One region of the Neorhizobium tomejilense genome, then DNA from elsewhere that is predicted to be linked to it. Evidence: predicted binding sites of a transcription regulator. Region 1 holds the regulator's gene; each other region holds the start of a gene.
The links. Region 1 encodes PhoB, which activates phosphate uptake and scavenging genes when phosphate is short. Its sites were predicted from a motif close to TGTCATNNANCTGTCAT; they were not measured.

Region 1 (3,664 bases):
GCACCATCATCGGCCTGGCCCACGCACTCGGCGAAACCGCGCCGCTGCTCCTGATCGGCATGGTGGCCTTCGTCGCCAACTATCCGACCACGCCGCTCGACCCGTCGACGGCGCTGCCGGTCCAGATCTACATGTGGGCGAACGAAGCGGAGCGCGCGTTCGTCGAGCGTACCTCGGGAGCAATCATCATCCTGCTCCTGTTCCTCATCCTAATGAATGTTGGCGCAATTCTCTTGCGGCGTCGCTTCGAGCGGCGCTGGTAGAAGGAGTATGACAATGAATATGATGTCAGAATCGGCAGTAGAAAAGGCGCTGGACCAAAAGATGAGCGATGCTTCCCACAAGATGATCGGCAAGGACGTTTCGGTTTACTACGGCGAAAAGCGTGCGCTTTTCGACGTGAACCTCAACGTCCGCGAAAACACTGTGACGGCTCTCATCGGTCCTTCCGGCTGCGGCAAGTCCACCTTCCTGCGCTGCCTCAACCGCATGAACGACACGATCGAGAATTGCCGCGTCACCGGCAAGATCACCCTCGACACGGACGATATCTACGACAATAACATCGACGTCGTGGAACTTCGCGCCCGCGTCGGCATGGTGTTCCAGAAGCCGAACCCGTTCCCGAAGACCATCTACGAGAACATTTCCTACGGTCCGCGCATCCACGGCCTTTCCAAGAACAAGGCCGACATGGACCAGATCGTCGAGGCGAGCCTGCAGCGCGCCGGCCTCTGGGGCGAAGTCAAGGATCGCCTGCACGAATCCGGCACCGGCCTCTCCGGCGGCCAGCAGCAGCGTCTGTGCATCGCCCGTGCGATCGCCGTGTCGCCGGAAGTCATCCTCATGGACGAACCCTGCTCGGCTCTCGACCCGATCGCCACCGCCAAAGTCGAAGAACTCATCCATGAACTGCGTGCCAACTACACGATCGTGATCGTGACGCACTCGATGCAGCAGGCTGCCCGCGTGTCGCAGCGCACCGCCATGTTCCATCTCGGCCAGCTCGTCGAGGAGAACGACACCGACAAGATGTTCACCAATCCCGACGATCAGCGCACCCAGGATTACATCATGGGCCGCTTCGGCTGATCCAGCCGATTGTGCCGCCTGAAAATCAATTTTGAGGACTAGAAGATGGCATCGACCCATATCCTGTCGGCTTATGACGACGAACTGAAATACCTGAGCCGCCGCATCTCCGAAATGGGCGGCCTCGCCGAGCAGATGTGCTCGGACGCCGTGCGGGCGCTGGTCAATTCCGACGCCGCACTCGCGCAGAAGGTCATCTCCGACGACGTGATCCTCGATCACGCCGAGCGCGAGATCGGCGACAAGGCGATCATCACGATCGCCCGCCGCCAGCCGGTTGCGGCCGACCTTCGCGAGATCGTCGGTTCGCTGCGCATCGCCTCCGATCTCGAGCGCGTCGGCGACCTTGGCAAGAACACCGCCAAGCGCGTTATCGCGGTTCAGGGCACCGGCGTTCCGCGCAAGCTCGCCCGCGGCCTCGAACATCTCTCCGATCTCGCCCTCGTGCAGCTCAAGGACGTCCTCGACGTCTATGCGACGCGTTCGGCGGAAAAGGCCGAGGCGATCCGTAGCCGCGACGAGGAAATCGACGCGATGTACACCTCGCTGTTCCGCGAGCTCCTCACCTACATGATGGAGGATCCGCGCAACATCACCACCTGCACGCATCTTCTGTTCTGCGCCAAGAACATCGAGCGTATCGGCGACCACGCCACCAATATCGCCGAGACCATCTACTACATGACGACGGGCGCCCAGCCGGAAGGCGATCGTCCGAAGGACGACTCGTCGAACACGCTCGGCGCGATCACTGAATAGAACTGACGGAGCAGGCCAAGAATGCTGCCGAAAATCGCTGTCGTAGAAGACGAAGAAGCGCTGAGCGTGCTTCTTCGTTACAATCTGGAAGCCGAGGGTTATGAGGTCGATACCGTTTTGCGGGGCGACGAAGCCGAAATTCGGCTTCAGGAGCGAGTACCGGACCTTCTGATCCTGGACTGGATGCTGCCCGGCGTTTCCGGCATCGAACTCTGCCGCCGGCTGCGCATGCGCCCGGAAACCGAGCGCCTGCCGATCATCATGCTGACGGCCCGCGGCGAGGAGAGCGAACGTGTCCGCGGCCTCGCCACCGGCGCCGACGACTATGTGGTAAAACCCTTCTCGACGCCGGAACTGATGGCCCGCGTCAAGGCCATGCTGCGCCGGGCCCGGCCCGAGGTGCTCTCCAGCGTTCTCCGCTGCGGCGATATCGAGCTCGATCGGGAAACCCATCGCGTTCACCGCAAGAGCCGCGAAGTGCGCCTTGGCCCGACCGAATTCCGCCTGCTCGAATTCCTGATGGCAGCGCCAGGGCGGGTCTTTTCCCGCTCGCAGCTTCTGGACGGCGTCTGGGGCCACGACATCTATGTCGACGAGCGTACCGTCGACGTCCATGTGGGAAGACTTCGCAAGGCACTCAACTTCTCCAACATGCAGGATGTCATCCGCACCGTCCGCGGTGCCGGATACTCCATGGAAACATAGTTGGTGGCCACGAGATGAGCGCGCGGGTCCTGTTGGTCGACGACGACGAGTCGTTCCGTCTGATATTGCAGAAAGCCCTCGTGGCCGACAGCTTCGTCGTATCGATGCTGGCAAGTGGAGCCGAGATCTCAGATCGCCTGAAAGCCGTTCCGCCGGATATCCTGGTCATGAGTTCGGATCTTCCGGGCGTGCGAGGTCTCGAGGTCTGCCGCGAGGTGCGTCTCGACCCTGTCCTGTCGCGCCTTCCGATCATCCTCCTCGTGCCGTCGGGTGGCGAAGGCCTTCACATTATCGCGCTGGCGGCAGGTGCCGACGATTGCCTGATGAAGCCATTTTCCCCGGTCGAGCTCGTCGTCCGTGTGAAGAACCTGCTGAGGCGCGTCAATCCCGCCCTCCTGGACCACATGCTCAAGGTCGGCGATCTCACGCTCGACCGGGAAGCCCATCGAGTTCACCGGCAGAAACGCGAGGTCAAGCTCGGGCCGAAGGAGTTCAAGCTCCTTGAATTCCTGATGCGGACACCGGGCAAGGTCTATTCCCGCTCGGAGCTCAAGGCATCCCTATGGGGCGACGACACGACCGTCGATGAGCGCGCGATCGACGTCCATATAGGCCGGCTTCGCAAAGTCATCAGCCTTGGCAAGTCCGACAACGTGATCCGGACCGTGCGCGGCGCCGGATACGCATTGGGCGATTTCTGACGCCTTCTCGTTGGACTTGAGTCCAACCTTTATCCTGACCGTCTCATTGCGACCCGGCGGACCATTGCCATGGAGGCTGGCGAAGCAGCATTCGGCGTCTATTGAAACTATGCAGCGCCTTTTATCAACGCCTCCGCCGTACCTTGCGGGTCGACCGCAATCACCTTCAGATATGCCTTTGCCGGTTGGTCCGGTTCGGATCGACCTTGTTCCCAGTCGCGCAACGTGCCGAGCGGAATCTGGTAGCGGCCGGAAAACTCTTCCTGGGTCAGGCCGAGCGCGCGTCGGATGACCTTGACCTGCGGCATGCGGGGAGCGGAGCGGATCTGTTCGCCCGTCATGGGTGGGTTGTCCGGGTCCCCGAGCGCATTGGCTTCCGCTTCATCGTCGCTCATGGCGTCAAAGCG
Region 2 (3,664 bases), 2.9 Mb from region 1:
GTCGCGACGCTCGCTTACGATTGCCGCCGCTCCGCCTATTTCACCGAGCAGCTTTATGCGGCCCTTCAGCTCGTCGGCCGAGGCGATCTGAGCATCACCGCCCGCGGTGCTGCTCATGGCGAGATCGGCCAGACCCAGTTCCTGCCGCTCAACGTCGTCCGCTACGGCGCCGACGGCGACGGCGACGGCCATATCGACATGGTCCGTTCGCGTGCCGACGCGCTCGCCTCAACCGCCAACTTCCTGAAAGGCCACGGCTGGAGGCCAGGTGCCGGTTACCAGCCGGGCGAGCCGAACTTCGGCGCTATCCAGGGCTGGAACGCCGCGAGCGTCTACCAGAAGGCGATCGCCTATATGGGCGCGCAGATCGACGGCCAATAAGCCTGCCGGCCGTGAAGTTTCGCTTCACCTGAAAAATTCAGGCCGACGCTTGTTCGGCCTGGACGGGCAGTTCGGTAAGGTCGGGACGGACGAAGTCGCCCTTGCTGTCCATAATCCACAATTCGCCGCTCGAGATATCGAACCAGGCGCCGTGAACGCTGAGTTCGCCTTTCTCTCCACGTTTTTTGACGAACGGGAACGTCTCCAGGTTGGCGATTGAATTGCGGATCGACACCCGTTCCAGCGCTGTCTGCCGCTCGGCCTGGGTCATGAACTCGTTGCTCTGGATCTGTTCGGCGGCCGGTTTGACCAGCGCCATCCAGCGGCCGATGAAATCGCCGGGAGAAAGCGGCGACATGGTCGGATCCAGCGCCGCCCGAATCCCGCCACACCGGCCGTGACCCATCACCACGATATTGTCGATCTCCAAAACCTCGACCGCATATTCCAACGCCGCCGAAGTGGCATGGAACTGGCCGTCCGGTTCAAAAGGCGGGACCATGTTGGCGACGTTGCGGACGACGAAGAGTTCGCCCGGACCGCAGTCGAAAATGGTTTCCGGTGCGGCACGGGAATCGCAACAGGCGATGAGAAGGGTGTGGGGGTTCTGCCCGGTCTCCGCCAACACGCGGTAGCGCTCGCGTTCATCGCTATAGCGCCCGCTCATGAAGTTGCGGTAGCCCGCCAGAAGTTTGGCTGGAAAGTCCGTCATGGAACAACGATTATAGCGCCGCCGAGCGAAGATCAACGGCCATTGTGCATCTGCGAACTTCCGATGCCGATTACCGCTTGGTGCGCTGCAACGGATGCATGAGCCGGCGCATCTGGACCATCGCCATGGGAGTGGAGAGGCTGGACGCGTCGGTCTCCAGTGTCAGCTCGTCGCCGCCGCGCTTGGCCGTGCGCGCCAGGACCTCGAAAACGCTCGCGGTAGCCAGCTGCAGCGCCTTCTCCTCGTCCATGCCGGCAAGGATTCGCCCCAGGAACAGGGCGCCCAACAGGTCCCCCAACCCGTTCGGCGGATTGTCGATCAGCCGGTGTTCGGCAAGCAGCGCATGTTTGCCGGTCAGGTAGAGATTGCCGGTGCCGCCCGCCATCATCGGCACGGCCGAGGTCACCAGGATGCGCGGCGGTCCGAGCGCCACCGCGGCATCCATGATGTCGTTGTTGGTTTCGAGCGGGGCGCCGGAAAGCCAGGCGAGCTCGTAGCGGTTCGGGGTGGCGATCGTCGCAAGCGGGATGAGTTCGTCACGGATCGCTTCTGCCGTCGGCTGTGGAATATAGAGCCCGCCGAGATCGCCCATGACAGGATCGCAGACATAGAGAAGGCCCGGGTTTTTCTCCTTCAGCGCCCTTATCAGCCGCGCCACCGAACGCGGCTGGGCGGCATTGCCGAAATAACCGGTCAGCACCGCCTTCACTTCTCCCAGCCATGGCGCGCGAATAAGATCGTCTATAGCCTTGTCGAAATCTGATTCGGGAAAGGTCAGCCGCGTAGAAGGCCCATGACCGGGATGCCAGGGGAGGACGACGGTCGGCATTGCCCAGACGGGAAATCCCAGCGTCTCGAGCGCGAAGACGGCGGCGCGATTGCCGACCGAGCCGCGCACGACATGGCTGGAGATGACGAGGACGGCACTGCTGGTATCCTGCATGAGATTGCTTTCCGGCTACGATGGCCCTGTTGATCGTTTCTTCGTCGCCGCATGTCAACAAGCCTTCACGGAACAATGAAACGTGTAGTGCCGACGGACATGGATCAGCCACGTTGCTGCACGATGACACACATCTAATTTATTCCGTCCAGGGACGGAAAAAGGGGAGAGGGACATGGCCGTCAGGCAGAATCCGAAACGGGAAAAACAGATCGAAAGCGCGCGCAAGATCGTCGCTGCGAGCAAGGGGCCGCATCTCGACCCGCTCATCCTGTTTGCCCGGGCCAGCACTGACGACATCGAAAGCTATACGCCGGAAATGCTGGCGCTTTCCGCCAATCATGCAGCCGAGCGGCTGATGGCCTGGACGCGGATCCGGGCCGACATCACGGTCGAACCGATCGCCGGTGTCGAGCCGGACGGTATTCCGGTCTCGGTGCTGACCGTCGTCGACCGCAACATGCCCTTCCTGTTCGACTCAGTCATGGGCGAGGTGACCGCCACCCACCGCGACCTGACCATGGCGGTTCATCCGATCCTGGTCGTTGAGCCAGGCAAGGAACCGGCGCTCCGCTCCAATGAGCAGCCCAGCAACCCGGCTCATCATGTGAGCCTCATCCAGATCCATCTTTCGCCGCTCAACGAGGAACAGGCGGCTTCGCTCACCGAGCGCATCCGCTACATCCTAGACCAGGTTCATCTGTCGATCACCGACTGGGGCTCCATGCTGGAAGTCCTCGACGGCGCCGCCAAGCAACTCAACAATTCGACAAGCCGCCGCAAAGCCGATCGCGACGAGGCGCTCGCCTTCCTGGACTGGCTGCGCGACGACAACTTCACCTTCCTCGGCATGCGCGAATACGTCTATTCCGGCAAGGGCACAGAGGCCAAGGTCGAACGCGGCAAGGGCCGCGGTCTCGGCATTCTCTCCGATCCGGATGTGCTGGTGCTGCGCCAGGGCAAGGACGCGGTGACGACCACGCCGGAAATCCTTGAGTTCCTGGACGGGCCCGATTTCCTGATCGTCACCAAGGCGAACGTGAAATCCGTAGTGCACCGCCGCGCCTATATGGATTATGTCGGCGTCAAGCGCTTCGACGAAAAGGGCGAAGTGGTCGGCGAGCTGCGCGTCGTCGGCCTTTTCACGGCAACCGCCTATACCCACTCCGTGCGCGACATCCCTCTCCTGCGCGCCAAGACCGGCCGGGTGGAGGAGCAGTTCGGCTTCGACCCCGACAGCCATTCCGGCCGCATGCTGGAAAACACGCTCGAATCCTATCCGCGTGACGACCTCTTCCAGATCGATGCCGATCTGCTAGCCCGCTTCTGCGAGCAGATCATGGAACTGAGCGAACGTCCCCGCGTCCGGGTCCTGCCGCGCATCGACCATTTCGACCGTTTCGTCTCGGTGATCGTCTATGTGCCTCGCGAGGACTACAATTCCCTAGTCCGCGAGAAGGTCGGCGACTACCTGACCAAGGTCTATGACGGCCACGTCTCCGCCTATTATCCGGCTTTCCCGGAAGGCGGCGTCGCCCGCGTCCACATGATTATCGGCCGGCGCGGCGGCAAGACGCCGAGGATCGCGCAGGGCAAGCTCGAGGAAGCGATCCGGCTCATCGCCACCC
Region 3 (3,664 bases), 2.5 Mb from region 1:
GAGCGTCCCATAGGTTGCTAAAGAGCCCCGATAGCTTGCGTTTTTCGCTTGTCACACCTCTTGTATGTGAAACGATCTCGCATCATATTTATGCGCAGGCTTGCTGGAGCTCCGCAGCGGCGCCTGGGTCCGTAAAAAAGGGGGCCCGACACCGTGAATAATTCCGGAGCTTAAAGAGGAAACAATGGCTGACTTTAACAACTACCAGACCCGGGCGGCGCAGGGTCGCGCCCAGTCCGGCGCGATGATCGATGAAGGCCTGCGCGCCTACATGCTCAAGGTCTACAACCTGATGGCTGTCGGCTTGGCTATCACCGGTATCGCCGCCTATGGTATCTCGGCCCTCGCAACGACGACGGATGCAGCTGCAGCAGTCGCCCGGCTTCCGAACGGCATCCTGCTGACCAGCCTCGGCGCTGCGATCTACGGTTCGCCGCTTCGCTGGGTCGTCATGCTCGCACCGCTCGCGGTGGTGTTCTTCCTGAGCTTCCGCGTTCATAAGATGAGCGTCGGCGCGGCACAGGCCACTTTCTGGGGCTACGCGGCCCTGATGGGTCTTTCGCTGTCGTCGATCTTCCTGATCTACACCTCGCAGAGCATCGTGCAGACGTTCTTCATCACGGCTGCCTCCTTCGGCGCCCTGTCGCTTTACGGCTACACGACGAAGAGAAGCCTGTCCGGCATGGGCTCGTTCCTGATCATGGGCCTGTTCGGCCTGATCATCGCCTCGATCGTCAACATCTTCCTGGCGTCTTCCGCACTCGGCTTCGCGATCTCCGCGATCGGCGTGCTGATCTTCGCAGGCCTTACCGCCTACGATACGCAGAAGATCAAGGAAATGTACTTTGACGGCGACGACGTCGCGGTTGCTGGCCGCAAGGCCATCATGGGCGCTCTGACCCTCTACCTCGACTTCATCAACCTCTTCACGTTCCTCCTCCAGTTCCTGGGCAACCGGAACAACTGATCTCGAGGAATTCGAATAGGAAAAGGCGGCCTCCGGGCCGCCTTTTTTATTGCCCGGCCTCGCGCCACGGCATAGGCTTGGCAGTCCCTTTCAACGGCCTGAAATCTCAATGACATTCCATCTCCGCGACGCCTCCCCCGCCGATCTTCCCGCCATCACCGAGATCTATCGCGACAGCGTGCTGAACGGCACCGCGAGCTATGAGATCCTGGCCCCCGACCAGGCGGAGATGACTGCCCGTTTCGAGGCGATCCGGGTCAAGGGTTATCCCTATATCGCAGCGGAACAGGAAGACGGCACCCTGCTCGGTTATGCCTATGCATCCGCCTTCCGGACCCGTCCGGCCTATCGCTGGCTGGTCGAGGATTCGATCTACCTGGCGCCGGAAGCGCGCGGCAAGGGCGTCGGAAAGGCGTTACTCAAGGAACTGCTGGTGCGTTGCGAGGCGCTGGGTTTCCGCCAGATGGTCGCCGTCATCGGCGGTGCAAGCCCCGCCTCCGTGGCGCTCCATCGCGGCCTCGGCTTCGAACTGACGGGCACTCTGAAGGGCACCGGCTTCAAGCATGGAAAGTGGCAGGATACGGTGCTGATGCAGGTCTCGCTCGGCGAAGGCAATGAAACCGATCCGGATCCAGGCGTCTATCCCGGCTCGCTGTTTACCGAATAGGGCGCCGCCTCAGTCGATCAGTTTCAGCACCTTGTCGAACACCTTGAGCACCTGCGGCAGCTCATGGCCGCGCTTCATGATCATGCCATGGGTGTTCATCACGGAGTAGGCGCCCTGCTTGCCGGCGAGCTTCGGGTTCTTCTCGATTCGGAAGAGCGGGCTTTCGCCAGAGCGTTTGAAGACGGAGAACACGGCCCGGTCCTTGAGGTGGTCGATCGCGTAGTCCTTCCACTCTCCCTCGCCGACCATTCGGCCGTAGATCCTCAAGATCGCATCGAGTTCACGCCGGTGGAAGGTGACCGGTGCGGGATCGCGGTTCTGCCGATATTCACTGAGATCGACGACGACGGCTGCGTCCCGGGGTCTCTGGCTCCCCGGCAAATCCGGCTGATCTGTCATCAAGACTCCCAAATCGTCAAATGTCAGAGATGTGACAGTGTGCCCGAGAGGCCGTAAAAATCAACCCCGGCAATTCGCCGGGAACGAACCGTCACGATTTTATTCTTGCCCCATTTCGAACAAAAGAGTGCCCGATTTCGAAGCGAGATTGGCATCGTTGGTTGGCGCCGTTTTCAGCGCCATATGGCCCGGTCTGGTGCATTGACCCTTACCCCCAGCCCCCCAATGTTATTGGATCGGGCCGCCAACAACAGTTTCACGCACAATACGGCAAGCCAGGAACCGCGACCGCGGTCAGTATTTTTTGCGGCCTGCCATCAGCACGGTCGCGCCGAGAATTGCCGCAGGCTCGCCGCCCTGGCCGGATGTCTGCAGCAGGATCGCGCAACCATCCTTCTTCGACTTGCCCATCAGCTTGCCCGGCAGGGTCAGCTTCATGCTCTGGCCGTTCCAGGTGCCGACCGACTGCACGTCGTAGACGGCGTGCCAATATTCCATCGTCTTGCCGCTGTTTTCACCCTTGGTGACATCCACCAGCTGGCGTTTCGTGAAATAGGCGACGACGACGTCCGCCTGCCCCTTGCCATCGCCGATTTCGATCTCGATTTCGTCGCCACGCATCGCCGCGGTGACCGGGACGTCGAGCCCCTTGCCGGCTTGGCCGAGTGCCTTCACCTTGTCGTTGATGATCGTGAGGTCGGTGCCCTTGACGTGATCGCGGCCGTTGATGACGGCCTGCGGCGTGTAGACGCCGCTCCGCCCCAGCGTCTTGGCATAGCCGTATTGCCGCTCGGTATTTTCCCTGGAGCTCAGCGTATCGGTCCAGCCGAGATAGTTCCAGTAATCGACGTGGTAGGAAAGTACGACCATGTCTCCCTGCGCCACCAACTCACCCAAAGCGGCGTCGGCCGGCGGGCAGGAGGAGCAGCCTTGGGAGGTAAAAAGTTCGATCACGCCCTTCGGCGCCCTGACCTCTCCTGCAAATGCAGTGCCCGCATAAAACAGGCCCGCAACAAGGAGTACGGAGCGAAAACGAAAGGGCATGGGTGGCAGACCTTTTTATCAGGGTAACTGTTATCCACGATTGCTCGCGGCGATCAAGGGCCTAACGCACGGGATGGCGGAAAGTAACCACCGGGCGCCCTCAAGAGAAAGTCACGAAGGGGTGAAGACCGGATATTTGATCGGTTTCCGAATGCGTTTCGTCGGGTGCCAAACTTGGCGAAAAACGCGCCGAGGTCAAATCAGTTTGAGCAGGCCTTGAGTAAAATAAACGGCACCCACGCCGGTGACGATCCAGCGCGTCCAGGCGCGGAAATTCTGGTCGGTCATCTTCTGCAATATGTCGTTGCCGGCCCGCGCCCCGAGGATCGCGATCGGCGCCGCGACCAGCACCGCAATCCATTCGGTGGTCGGCAGTTCCGAGGCCGCATTCCAGTAGAACACCACCTTCGTGGCATGCGAGGCCACCTGTACGGCCGCCTTGGTGGCGATCACCTTGCGACGGTCCATCGTCGTGCGGATGAAGAAGATATCGATCGTCGGCCCCGATACGCCGACGCCGACCGTCAACGCGCCGGCGATCAGTCCGCAGGCCAGTGCATGCAGCGGCTTCGAGGCGTCGAGCCGCA
Region 4 (3,664 bases), 250 kb from region 1:
CAGCGGCTGGGGACGCCGCTTCCGGGATTGTCAGTGCCCGTATCCGGGTCAAACCGCTTGGCCTCGGGACTTGATTCCGGTCTTGGCAAAATGCGACACAGGGTGGTTGCTAATCAAGGGGTGCAACGTAGATTTGCGGTCAATCCTTTCATGCTGTGGATTGAATGCGCCCAAACGAAAAGAGCGCCCGGCTTTCACCGGACGCTCTTCGCTTTTGGGACGTCTGCTGCTTACTTCGCAGCCAGAAACTCACCGACTTCGAGCACGCTGAACTCGTTGTTGTCGGCCTTGTCGACGGCGCGGCCGGCGGAGAAGGGCAGGTTGTTGTCGTTGCCGATGATGATGTGGGTGGCGTCGATGACGTCGACGTTCTCGATCGTCACGAACGGCATGTCGTAGACGCCGGCGACGCTGCCGGCCTTCTTCTTGTTGTCCGGGTCCTGGATGTTCATCAGGTCGATATAGCCGATCTTGCGGGCTGCCTTGCCGACATTGGCGTCGTTGAACTCGATCTTGTAGACGCGCTTGTGCTTGGCCGGTGCGTTGAAGCAGGTCGGCTCGGGCTTCGCCGGATCGGCGCAGGGCTTGTCGGCGGTGCCGGCACCGTTGTCGCGTTCGATGACGAGAGCGGTGGTCGCGTCGACCATGTTGAAGTCGCCGATCGCCTCGCCGCCCTTGGAGAGCGGGTAGAGCCACGAGCGGCCGGTCCATTTCTTCGAGGCGACGTCGAACTCGATGACGCGCAGGGCCGTCAGCCCCTCTGCGTCTTCGACCTTGCCGTCTTCCTTGTAGAGCGGTCCTTCGAGCAGGCCGTAGAGCTTGGCTCCGTCCTTGGACATAGCAAGGCCTTCATAACCGCCGGAACGCTTCACGTTGAAGACCGGTGGCTTGGCGACCGGGTTCGCCTGCAGCTGGACGAGCGGGCTGTCGGGAGACGTGACCGGCTTGCCGTCGACCGTGGTCGTGATGACGTCGGTCAGGCGGCCCTGCATGTCGACCTTGATCAGGTAGGGGCCGAATTCGTCGCCAAGCCAGAAGCCGTCTGCGACCGGCTGGATCGATTCGATGTCGAAATCGGCGCCGGTGAGGTAACGGGTCTCCGAAGCTTCCGTGACGATCGGGAACGGCGCGATCTTGTTGGGGTCGGAGAGGAAGACGTTCTTGACGACTTCGGCCTTGTTGGCGGCCCAGTCGAATTTCATCTGGTGCAGGAACAGCATGGAGTCGGAGGAATTGCTCTTGCCGCCGAAACCGTTGTCCGACAGCGTCCAGAACGTGCCGTCAGCCATGGTCTTGATGCCGGAGAAACCCTGGATCGGCTGGCCGTCGAGCGGCAGCTTGACGTCCGTCACGCGGGCGCCGTCCTTGCCCGGCAGGGTGCCAAGGGCTTCGGTGCGTTTGCGGTCGGCGGTGGTGAACTTGCCGGAGGTCTTGAGGAACGCCGGTGCATCGGCCGGAGCCGCAACGACCGTGTTGGCAGGAAGGATCGCCTGGCCGGTGAGCTTGGCCGGGAAAACCTTGTCGTCGGCGGAAGCGGAGCCGCCGATCAGCGCGGCGAACGCGCCAATCATTACGGGGGCGGCGAGCAGAAATTTGGTCATGGGATCACCTGTTGGTTGGCGTGTCAAAGACGCCAACCGGTTAAGGCGAGTGCGTGACGGTGAGGTGATGGAAGATTGACGCTTCGATGAAGCTTTGATGACTGAAATTTCACAAAGGCCGGCGGCCTCAGGCGCTCCTGCTGAGCGCCACCCAGCGCCCGGGCGTCATGCCGAATGTCTTCTTGAAATGACGGGTGAAATGCGCCTGATCGGCAAAGCCCGTACCGACTGCGACATCCGCCAGGCTGCCGCCTTCCGACAGCATGATCTTTGCCCGATCGAGCCGGCGCATGACGAGGTAGCGGTGCGGGCTCGTTCCCAGAAGTTTCCGGAACTGCCTTGCGGTCGTGTAGCGGTCGAAGCCGCTCACCTCCTCAAGTTCCTCGGAAGAAACCGTGCGGCCCGAATTCGCCTGCAGGTAATCGCGGCAGCGCAGAACCGCCTGTTGCGCGCGCGGCGTGCCCGGCGCACCACCCTTGCCGTCCGCATGGCGCCAGAGGCTTGTTGCCATGCGGCCGATCAGGTCGTCGAGCAGCAGGTCCTGCGGCTCGGCCGCCAGATCGTCCAGGGCTTCGACAAGACACCGCCGGAATTCCGCATCCGCTATGATGGGATCCGGCACGAAGGGCAGGCCGCGCGCACCGCCGGCCGCCTCGATCAGCCGCTCCGGCGGCAGGTAGAGCATGCGGTAGCGCAGCCCGGCGTCGGTGCCGGCCGCCCCGTCATGCACCTCGTCCGGATGCAGCACGATGACATTGCCGGGCAGGCTGACGCGGGCGGCACCGCGATACTGGAAGGTCTGCACGCCGGAAAGCGTCATCCCGATCGCGTAGGTGTCGTGGCGATGCGGCTCGAAACCAAGCCCGTGGAACCGTGCCTCGATCCGCTCGATGCCACGCGAGGAGGGCGCCTGGACGATGCCATCAGGCGCGCACCCTGCGCTGCCGTAAGGGGCGCCTCTTGCGCTGCCGCCAGACGTGGTTGCGGCGCTGCACGAACGTTCAAGACCCGCGGCATCGGCTGCCGCTATCTCGTCAGTTCTCGCATAACCTTCGACGGAGTTGTTTTTCATGTTCGATACCAAGATCGCGATCGTGCTTCGCGATGACCTCGCCCCCTGGCAGGAGCTCAACGTGACCGCGTTTCTGACGAGCGGCATCATCGCGCAAAATCCCGCGATCATTGGTGAAGCATATCGGGATGCGGCGGGTCATGTCTACAATCCGATGAGTATCCAGCCGATCGTGGTGCTGACTGCCGACCAGGAGACGCTGCGCACCATCCACCGGCGCTCGCTGGAGCGCGACGTGACGACGTCGGCCTATATCGAGGAAATGTTCTCGACCGGGCATGACGTGGCCAACCGCGAGGTTTTTGCGCAGTTTGCGCCGGAGGATGCGAAACTGGTCGGCATCGCGCTCAGGGCCGAAAAGAAGATCGTCGACAAGATTACCAAAGGCTCGAAAATGCATAACTGACTGCGAAGAACATAGTCTTCGGAATGACCCAGAGCGCGGCGATCGGCGTGGTCGAGGCCACGACATAGGCAGTGATGCTCAACAGCAAATAGTTGATCCAGGCAATTGACCGCGAGGTTACGAGACCTGCGAGGGCGACGAGCAGGTTGGCGGCGCAGATCACCCGGGTGATCGGGCGGATCCAGAGCGGCGAAAAGGCTCCAGGGCCTGCCGCTTCGATGAGAAGGACGAGCAACAGCGAGAGCAGGACGACGACGGCGATCAGGACATTCGGTGTCGGATAGCGCATTGGTCGCTCCGGACTTGGGGCATGGTGGGCTCGCGTTGAAAAGCGTCTGCCAAATGGATATCATAGGAAAACAAGCAATATCTGATCGGAGGTGAGCTGATGAATGCAATCACCATACGAAACCTGTCCGACGAAGCCAGCCGTGCATTGGAAGCTCGCGCGGTTAGAAATGGAACGACTGCGGAAGCCGAAATCGAGCAGATTCTGGAGGAAGTGCTGGTGTCGAAGGAGCCGGCGATAGGGCTGGGGACGGCGTTACGGCAACTCGGGGAGAAATACGGCGGCCTGGACGACGT

Region 2: ACSQ3G_RS19965 (NAD-glutamate dehydrogenase) is a predicted target of PhoB. The motif match lies at 2,089-2,105, and genes of this name have one in related genera.
Region 3: ACSQ3G_RS18130 (DUF2794 domain-containing protein) is a predicted target of PhoB. The motif match lies at 2,054-2,070, and genes of this name have one in related genera.
Region 4: ACSQ3G_RS04875 (esterase-like activity of phytase family protein) is a predicted target of PhoB. The motif match lies at 1,688-1,704, and genes of this name have one in related genera.

The regions. Positions count from the first base shown of each region.
Region 1 is NZ_CAXUSO020000001.1:1,182,594-1,186,257, forward strand. Features, by position in the region: gene pstA (phosphate ABC transporter permease PstA) at 1-263, shown strand, start outside; gene pstB (phosphate ABC transporter ATP-binding protein PstB) at 277-1,092, shown strand; gene phoU (phosphate signaling complex protein PhoU) at 1,138-1,851, shown strand; gene phoB (phosphate regulon transcriptional regulator PhoB) at 1,873-2,556, shown strand; gene ACSQ3G_RS06170 (winged helix-turn-helix domain-containing protein) at 2,571-3,257, shown strand; gene ACSQ3G_RS06175 (helix-turn-helix domain-containing protein) at 3,365-3,664, opposite strand, start outside.
Region 2 is NZ_CAXUSO020000001.1:4,046,968-4,050,631, forward strand. Features, by position in the region: gene ACSQ3G_RS19950 (lytic murein transglycosylase) at 1-381, shown strand, start outside; gene ACSQ3G_RS19955 (carbonic anhydrase) at 419-1,093, opposite strand; gene pdxY (pyridoxal kinase PdxY) at 1,164-2,036, opposite strand; gene ACSQ3G_RS19965 (NAD-glutamate dehydrogenase) at 2,212-3,664, shown strand, end outside.
Region 3 is NZ_CAXUSO020000001.1:3,636,166-3,639,829, forward strand. Features, by position in the region: gene ACSQ3G_RS18120 (Bax inhibitor-1/YccA family protein) at 185-967, shown strand; gene ACSQ3G_RS18125 (GNAT family N-acetyltransferase) at 1,077-1,634, shown strand; gene ACSQ3G_RS18130 (DUF2794 domain-containing protein) at 1,644-2,033, opposite strand; gene ACSQ3G_RS18135 (DUF1223 domain-containing protein) at 2,328-3,077, opposite strand; gene ACSQ3G_RS18140 (sulfite exporter TauE/SafE family protein) at 3,273-3,664, opposite strand, start outside.
Region 4 is NZ_CAXUSO020000001.1:933,150-936,813, forward strand. Features, by position in the region: gene ACSQ3G_RS04875 (esterase-like activity of phytase family protein) at 231-1,601, opposite strand; gene ACSQ3G_RS04880 (AraC family transcriptional regulator) at 1,729-2,673, opposite strand; gene ACSQ3G_RS04885 (DUF2000 family protein) at 2,672-3,079, shown strand; gene ACSQ3G_RS04890 (hypothetical protein) at 3,051-3,368, opposite strand; gene ACSQ3G_RS04895 (FitA-like ribbon-helix-helix domain-containing protein) at 3,468-3,664, shown strand, end outside.